DNA from 2 places in the Arthrobacter sp. 05T47 genome. Region 2 is predicted to be linked to the other one. Evidence: riboswitches for the same ligand, from Rfam matches in the RefSeq annotation. Region 2 holds a riboswitch; the other holds the start of a gene.
What was found. A riboswitch is a leader RNA that binds a small molecule or an ion and turns the genes downstream of it on or off. The one in region 2 is predicted to bind cyclic di-AMP.
Positions count from the first base shown of each region.

Region 1: linked by a shared signal. The riboswitch ahead of AC1DEY_RS06790 (M23 family metallopeptidase) and the one ahead of AC1DEY_RS07105 (aggregation-promoting factor C-terminal-like domain-containing protein) in region 2 are both predicted to bind cyclic di-AMP.

Region 1 is NZ_JBFTKG010000005.1:121,579-125,451, reverse strand. It holds gene serC (phosphoserine transaminase) at 1-46, opposite strand, end outside; gene AC1DEY_RS06795 (iron-dependent transcriptional repressor DtxR) at 390-1,085, shown strand; cyclic di-AMP (ydaO/yuaA leader) riboswitch at 1,236-1,449, shown strand; gene AC1DEY_RS06790 (M23 family metallopeptidase) at 1,454-2,275, shown strand; cyclic di-AMP (ydaO/yuaA leader) riboswitch at 2,412-2,581, shown strand; gene AC1DEY_RS06785 (NlpC/P60 family protein) at 2,878-3,636, shown strand; gene AC1DEY_RS06780 (HNH endonuclease) at 3,858-3,873, shown strand, end outside.
Region 2 is NZ_JBFTKG010000006.1:41,843-45,715, forward strand. It holds gene AC1DEY_RS07095 (glycosyltransferase family 39 protein) at 1-124, opposite strand, end outside; gene AC1DEY_RS07100 (bifunctional glycosyltransferase family 2/GtrA family protein) at 121-1,668, opposite strand; gene AC1DEY_RS07105 (aggregation-promoting factor C-terminal-like domain-containing protein) at 1,849-2,637, opposite strand; cyclic di-AMP (ydaO/yuaA leader) riboswitch at 2,640-2,797, opposite strand; gene AC1DEY_RS07110 (sensor histidine kinase) at 2,968-3,873, opposite strand, start outside.

The DNA of each region.
Region 1 (3,873 bases), on a different contig from region 2:
CCTTGGGCAGGAGGTTGGCGGGGATCGCGATGCTGGTGTCGCTCACAGTGGCTCCAATTTTCGGCTGGTTCGTAGCGTGGCTGGAAGGTGGCCCGGTAGGGGATGGCTACAACGGACCCCTGCTTATTCTGCCTGTTTCATTCTGCCTGACGGGTACCGGCGACGCGGAAAAGGCCCTGTCACAGTCCGGTCATTGAGACGCCCGGGAACTGCCGGCGCGTGGGCACTCGGGGGCAGCGCCAGCCCGAACGAAAATTATCCGGAGTAATTCAAAATAGGCTAGGCTGGCATGCGAACGTACGGCGGTTCTTGCCAGGCGCATCCTGCATGCAGCCCGCACGCGGTACGGTGGGAATGACGCACGGACTGCGCTCGAGGAGCTGAGCTGAATGACTGATCTGATCGATACTACGGAGATGTATCTTCGGACCATTCTGGAACTTGAAGAAGAAAACATCGTTGCCCTGCGCGCCCGCATTGCCGAACGGCTCCGCCACTCCGGCCCCACTGTCTCGCAGACCATCGGCCGGATGGAACGCGACGGACTGGTGGTTGTTTCGGGCGACCGGCACCTTGAACTGACCGAAACCGGACGGAAACGCGCCATCGGCGTCATGCGCAAGCACCGCCTCGCCGAACGCCTGCTCGCCGACGTGATCGGACTCGACTGGGCCTATGTCCACGAGGAGGCATGCCGCTGGGAGCATGTCATGAGTGAGCGGGTTGAGCGGCGAATTTTTGAGATGCTGGACCACCCCACCGTTTCGCCCTACGGAAACCCCATTCCCGGTCTTGCCGATCTTGGCGGCGTGTCCAACGGCGCCCCGGCCGATGGGGCCGTGAACCTGCTTGAGGCCATGGCCGGCTACGGTGCGGGTTCGCGGGTCACGGTCAACCGGCTCGCGGAGCCGATCCAGGTGGAGCCGGAGCTTCTGGCCCAGCTCGACGAAGGTGGAATTCGGCCTGGTGCGCTGGTGTCGCTGGAGCGGGTGGGGGAGTACATCTCGGTCCGCGTTCCCGATATCGAGGGTGCCCTGGAGTTGCCGCCCGAGGTTGCGGCGCACGTCTTTGTAACACTCGCCTGACCAGCCACAACGCGCCGGTCATGGGACGACCCATGAGTTCTGCACATCTGGGGTTACGGATTTATTACCGGACGGCTTAATCCCCTATAGTTAGTGGCCAGTGCCGATACCAAAGCGTTACCTGATCCGAAGCCGAGCCCTGCCAGCGRATCAGTCGCAGAACCACCTCCTGGCAGGGGCGGGGGAACCACTTTCGGCTGCTGCTTCAGCAGCCTTGGGGTGAAGTCCGTCAGCGGCAAGCAACGTCCATCGAGGGATCCCCAGGGATGCCTCTCTGTCTGGCTGCTTGCAACGGCGGACCGGGTCTTTGAACTCTCTGACCCGAATCCGACAGCTAACTTCGCAGGCTATCCAGAGAGGAACCGTTCTTGACCACCCAGACCGCCAGGGGCCGTCGCCGCGCGACCGGTCCCGCTCCGGAGCCGCGTCCCGTCGTCGAGCATATGGCCGAACGCCCCCGCGACGCGCACCGCGATGAACGCCGGCGGCGGCGCAGCCCGTTCCGTCAGGTAACGGAATTTGCCGCGGCCAGCGGGGTCGGGCAGAAGGCCGGCATCGCACTGGCCGCAACGGGCCTGGTCCTCACTGTGACGGTCCCCGCCACGAGCCCCGTGCTGGCCTCCAACGCTGATGGAACAGGCGCCCTCTCCGCTGCAGTACAGCCGGATGTCACGGCTCCCGCCGCCGCAAAAGTCGATTTCAGCCGAACGGCCGTCACCACGAAGGGTGATCCGGACGGGAAGCTCAAGCAGCTGCTCAGCGCCCAGTCTGTGGACAGCATCACGCGCGCGGCATCCGCCGGCACCCTCGGCGCACCGCTGGACCAGATGATCACGGCCTCGCCGTTCGGCTACCGCGTCAGCCCCATCACCGGCGGTGCGGGCGAGTTCCACCGCGGCCAGGACTTCGCCGCCCAGTGCGGCACGGCCGTCCACGCGGCCGCCAGCGGCACCGTGACGTTCAACGGATGGCATCCCTACGGCGGCGGAAACCGGGTCGTCATTGACCACGGCAACGGCCTGGAGACCACGTACAACCACCTGTCCTCGGCCTCGGTCAGGGTCGGCCAGAAGGTATCGCGCGGAGATGTCATCGCTATGAGCGGGACCACAGGCGCCTCCACGGGCTGCCACCTCCACTTTGAAGTGATGGTCAACGGCGACGTCGTTGATCCGCTCGGATGGCTCTAAATAGACGATGGACCGCTCTCAAATTCTTGTGACACGCCGTGATCTGAATGTGACATTGGGTCAGGACTGCTGTAGGGTTTGAAGCACGCCAACTTTTCCGAAGTTGGCGCTCTTGAGTGGATTGCCTAGCTCTGCCACCGCTCAAGGTCCGTTCGCATTACATCGTCTGGCAGGGGCGGGGGAACCAATTTTGGCCTTCGAAAGAAGGCCTAGGGGTTAAGTCGCAACGCTTCCCAGGAAGCAGCGCGGCCGGGTGACTCCCATCCGAATCCGACAGCTCACCTCGTAGGCATTGGGAGAGGCTACTTTCGTGTCTTCACGCCACAACTCTGCGCGCATGCGCACCGGCGAAGCTCTGTCGAGCTCGCTGGAATCCACATCACGTGCCGCCCTTGTCGGCGCCCGGATGGGATCACGTTCCGCCGGCTCATTCTCTACCGAGCCCGGACAGCATGCAGTTTCCGCATTTGGCGCGTCTTCGCAGTACACCCTTCGCTAAGTAACCCAATTTCGGGGCGATCCGGCGTACCCCCAAGATGCCGGAGCGTCCTCAGTCCGCGCCCGAAAGCGCGCGGTCCAAGGATCACGAAAGAGAGAACTTAATGACTACTCGTGCAACCGTTGCACGGCACCGAGCCGAGGTCACCAAGACCAACTCGCTGGCTGTTATTGCTAAGGCTGTCGGCGACAACGCCGGCGGCATGGGCCGTCAGGCCGCGGTCATCGCCGCAGCTTCCGGTCTGGTTCTGACCAGCGGAATCGCAGCCAACGCTGCTGAGACCAACGTTCAGCGCGAATCCACGTCCGCTTCGGCCCTGGAAGTCCAGTCCGCAGCCCCGGCCACCATTTCGGCCGCATCCAGCATCGCGATCTCCTATGAGAAGCCCGCCGTGACCACCACGCCGGCTCCCGTCGTCGAGGCCCCGAAGCCCGTTGTGAACGTCCAGGATTCCACGGCCTCCCGCGCCGGCGGCACCGAGCTTGGCGTCAGCGGCGGCGTCGCTGCCCAGGCTCCGGCCGGCATCGGCAGCGGAGCAGGCGCGACCATCGCCGCTGCTGCCTACGCGCAGATCGGCGTTTCGCAGGACTGCACCGCCCTCGCCACCAACGCCCTGGCCGCGGCCGGCATCCACTACCACGGCTGGCCGGCAGGTTACCTGTCCCTGGGCCGCACCGTGAGCGCCGCCGAGGCACGCCCGGGCGACCTCGCCTATTACCAGAACGGCGGCGTGGGCATGGCACACATCGCGGTTTACGTCGGCAACGGCATGGCAGTCCACGGCGGCTGGAACGGCGGCACCACCGCGCTGTACAGCGTGAACGTCGGCTCCGGCCCGGTCTTCATCCGCGTCGGCGGCTAAGCCACAGCACTCCAGCATTTCGAAAGACCCCCGCCTTTTGGCGGGGGTCTTTTGCGTGACCGCGCCATGAACTTTGCGCGCGCACGGCCGCGCCGGTGAAAAAATATTCGGTGATCCGGCACCTGAGTGTTTACTCTTGTCTTGTCGATCCATAGCCCGACCATGCAGAGGGCAGCCGGCCCTCGTGCCGCTGGCGGGTGCGGCCGTGAAGAGGTATGCGGATGCGCACTCTCGTTC
Region 2 (3,873 bases):
CTGGCGGGTTGGGCGGCGCGCCGGCGTCCTCGGATGCCGGGAGGGTCGTTTCCGGGTCCAGGGGCGGGCTGCCGGCCGGTGACCCGGCAAGGGAGCCGGCGGTGGGGCTGATGGTTGCCGTCATTTACTTGGCCTTTTCTGTGCGGGTTCTGTACGGGGGAGGGAAGCCTCGGGGGCGGCGGGCACCTGAGCGGTGCCAGGGGCGGTGGGCTCCGCAACGGTGATGGCGGCGTCCGGCGCCGGGACGGTGTTAGTCCGCCGGGGGTGGAAGACCACCAGCCGGAAGAGCAGGAATTTCACGGCCGTGGCGGCCAGATTGGCGGCGGTGACCGTAAGCAGTTCGAGCCAGCGGTCCGGTGTGGCTCCTGACGTGGCGTGAACCAGGGCGAGGGTGCCCGAGGTCAGGGCCAGGCCGATCCCGAAGACCAGCAGCCCCTCGAAGTGGTGGCGTGCGGCCTGGCTGCCGCCGTGGATGCCGAACGTGAAGCGCCGGTTGGCCGCGGTGTTGGCCACGGCGGTGGTGAGCAACGCGAGGAAGTTTGCCAGCTGCGGGTCCATGATCTGTCGGCAGAGCAGGAAGATTGCCAGGTACGCCAGAGTGGAGGCCACCCCGATGCTGCCGAAGCGGACCAGCTGCCCGAAAAGGCTTCCGCCGGGGCTTTGTTCCTGGAACCGCGAGGACGCCGGCAGCGGTCCGCGGGCAAGTGCGGCGCGCAGTTCGGGAACCGGGATCCGGCCCGAAACCAGGTCCCGGCTCAACCGTGCCATGCCGCGCAGGTCCGCGAGGGCGGTCTGGACGATGTCCACGCTGGAATCGGGGTCGTCGGTCCAGTCCACCGGGACTTCGTGGACGCGCAGGCCGCACTTTTCTGCCAGCACCAGCAGTTCGGTGTCGAAGAACCAGGCGTTGTCCAGGGTGTGGGGGAGCAGTTGCCGGGCCACGTCCGCCCGGATCGCCTTGAACCCGCACTGGGCGTCGCTGAAGTGGGCCCCCATGAGGGACTGCAGCAGGAAGTTGTAGCTGCGCGAGATGAACTCCCGCTTGGGTCCGCGGACCACGCGTGAGTTGCGGGTCAGCCGGGTGCCGATCGCCAGATCGGAGTGCCCCGAAATGAGCGGGGCGAGCAGGGGGCCGAGGGCCGCCAGGTCCGTGGAAAGGTCCACGTCCATGTAGGCCAGGACCGGCGACGGCGAGGAGAGCCAAACTTTGCGAAGCGCGTTTCCCCGGCCCTTTTCGGCCATGTGGACCACCTTCACTTCGCGCAACTCACGGGCCACGCGCTCCGCGGTCTTGAGCGTTCCGTCGGTGCTGGCGTTGTCCGCCACAGTGATCCGGAAAGAGTGCGGGAAGGCGCCGATAAGGTACGCGTGGAGCCGGCGCAGGCACGCTTCAAGGTCCCGCTCCTCGTTGAAGACCGGAATCGTGACGTCCAGCAACGGTGTGCTGCCGCGTGTGTCAATGGGTGCGCGCCGGCCGCCGGTGCCGGTAAGGGCTCCGGCGAACGGTCCCGGGGCCGGCACATCGGTCACGGTAAGCCCTGACGATGCCGGCCCGGACGATGCAGGCCCCGACGGCTCAAGTCCGGACGGGGAGGGCGGGGCCGCCGGACCGGCCGGCGTCTCCGTGGAACGGGACAGGGTTCCTGTGGCCTGGTCTGTGGATGTCATGGCTCAACTTTCCCGCCGGCCCATATGAGGGCTTTAGGGCCGAGCTGTGCGGGGGCTGTGGAAGTCCGGAGCCAGGCCGGCCGGCCAAAATCGTACCGGCCGCGGACGCACAGGAGGCCCCGGATCCGCGTGGATCCGGGGCCTCAACCACCCTCGCCGGGCGGTACGGCTAGTGCCGGTTTAGTACCAGTTGTGTGCGTAGTGGAAGTTCAGCGCGCCGCAGGGGGAGCCGTAGCGTTCCTTGACGTAGTTCAGGCCCCAATTGATCTGGGTCCGGTAGTTGGTCATGTAGTCGGCACCGGCGCTCGCCATCTTCGAGGCGGGCAGGGACTGGACCACTCCGTAGGCGCCGCTGCTGGCGTTGGTGGCGGTGGTCTTCCAGTCCGATTCCTTGGTCCAGAGCTTCTGCAGGCACTGCATCTCACCAGGGGCCCAGCCATAGCTGCCCAGCTGGGACGCGGCGTACGCCTGGGCTCCGGCGGGGTCGTCCACAGCAACCGGTGCCGGTGCGGGAGCGGGGGCCGGTGCAGGAGCGGCTGCGGGAGCCGGGGCCGGCGCGGGAGCGGCTGCGGGAGCCGGGGCCGGTGCGGGTGCAGCAGCAACCGGGGCGGCCGGGGGCTCGGCGGCCTTGACTTCCGAGAGCGTGGGTGCCACGTTTTTTTCCGCCGGAGCGGCGATCTGGACTCGTTCGAAGTTGAGCTTGGCCAGCGGGTCGGCGCTTGTGGCCGTTTGGCTGCCCGCAGCATTCGCGTGAGTGCCCGGCTCCGCCGCCTGGCTGGCGGCGCCGCCTCCCACCAGCAGGGCGCAAGCGGCGGTTACGACGGCGGCGCGGCGGGCAGTGATGCCGAGTCCGGTAGCCAGCTTGGACAGGGCGGATGCCTGCGTGGCCGGTTCGGCGCGGTGGCGCGACTTAGTGGAGCGGAAATGGGAATCGCCGTCAGGGCGCGTTTGTACCTGGAATTCAGTCATGATGGGCCTCTCAACGCCGGCGGAGTTAGCTGTCGGGTTCGGATGAGGTCATCCGGCCGCACGGAAAATCACGTGTCGGCTTCACCCCGAGGGCGCATGAATGCAGAATGCCCGGGAACTCTGGGTCCCCCGCCTCTGCCTGGTCCAGCGGAATCCGGGAAGCGGCAGAGTTTGGCGTCCGTCCGGATATGCGGCACCAATGGAGGCCGCACCACAACGACGCTACAGGACCTCGGCGCTTAAGTCACATTTTGGTAACAGGAGTCACAGCGGGCGGGGTGTCGGCTTGCGCAGAACCATCTTGCGGGTGGGAAGTGAATCCTGCTGGGCCTATGCCGACGGCGGCGCCGCGGGCAGCCGCACCGCAAACTCCGTGCGGCCGGGCCGGGAGGTGACTTCAACGGTGCCCCCGTGGGCCTCCACAATCGACTGGACAATGGACAAGCCCAAACCGCTCGTGCCCTCGGAGGTCGGGGCGTGAGCAGCTGCCCCGGCACTGCCACGGCTGCCGGAAGGAGTATCGGAAACGGCGCCGGAAGCCGGGCGGACGGCGGGCCCGGACCTGGCCCCCGCCGTCGCAGCGACCGGTGTGTTGGCGGGGCTGGCGGTGGGATTGGTGCGAGCAGCGTCGGCCCGTGCGAACCGGGCGAAGACCCGGCCGATGAATTCCGGTGCGATGCCGCTGCCGTTGTCCGTCACGGTAACCACGGCGCTTCCATCAGCCGAACGCATGACGCCCGTGACCACTGTGGTCCCGGGGTCCGTGTGTTTGCGCGCATTGGACAGGAGGTTGGCGAMGACCTGGTGAAGCTGGGTCGCATCGCCGCGGACCACCACGGGCTCCTCCGGAAGTTCCAGCTGCCAGACCCGGTCCGGGGCCATGACTTTCTCATCGCTCACCGTCTCGATGGCCAGCTGCGTGAGGTCGACGTCGCTGACCTTCAGCGGCTGTCCCTCGTCCAGGCGCGCCAGCAAAAGCAGATCCTCAACCAGGGTGGTCATCCGTTCGGACTGGCTTTGCACGCGGGCGAGGGACCTCTCGCCGTCGGCGGTGAAGTGCTCGGTCATCCGCATCAGCTCGGTGTAGCCGCGGATAGCCGTCAGCGGCGTGCGGAGTTCGTGCGAGGCATCGGCGACAAACTGCCGCACCTTCATCTCGCTCTCCTGCCGCGCCTCCAGGGCGTTGGAGACGTTGTCCAGCATCTGGTTCAGCGCGTAGCCCACGCTGCCCACCTC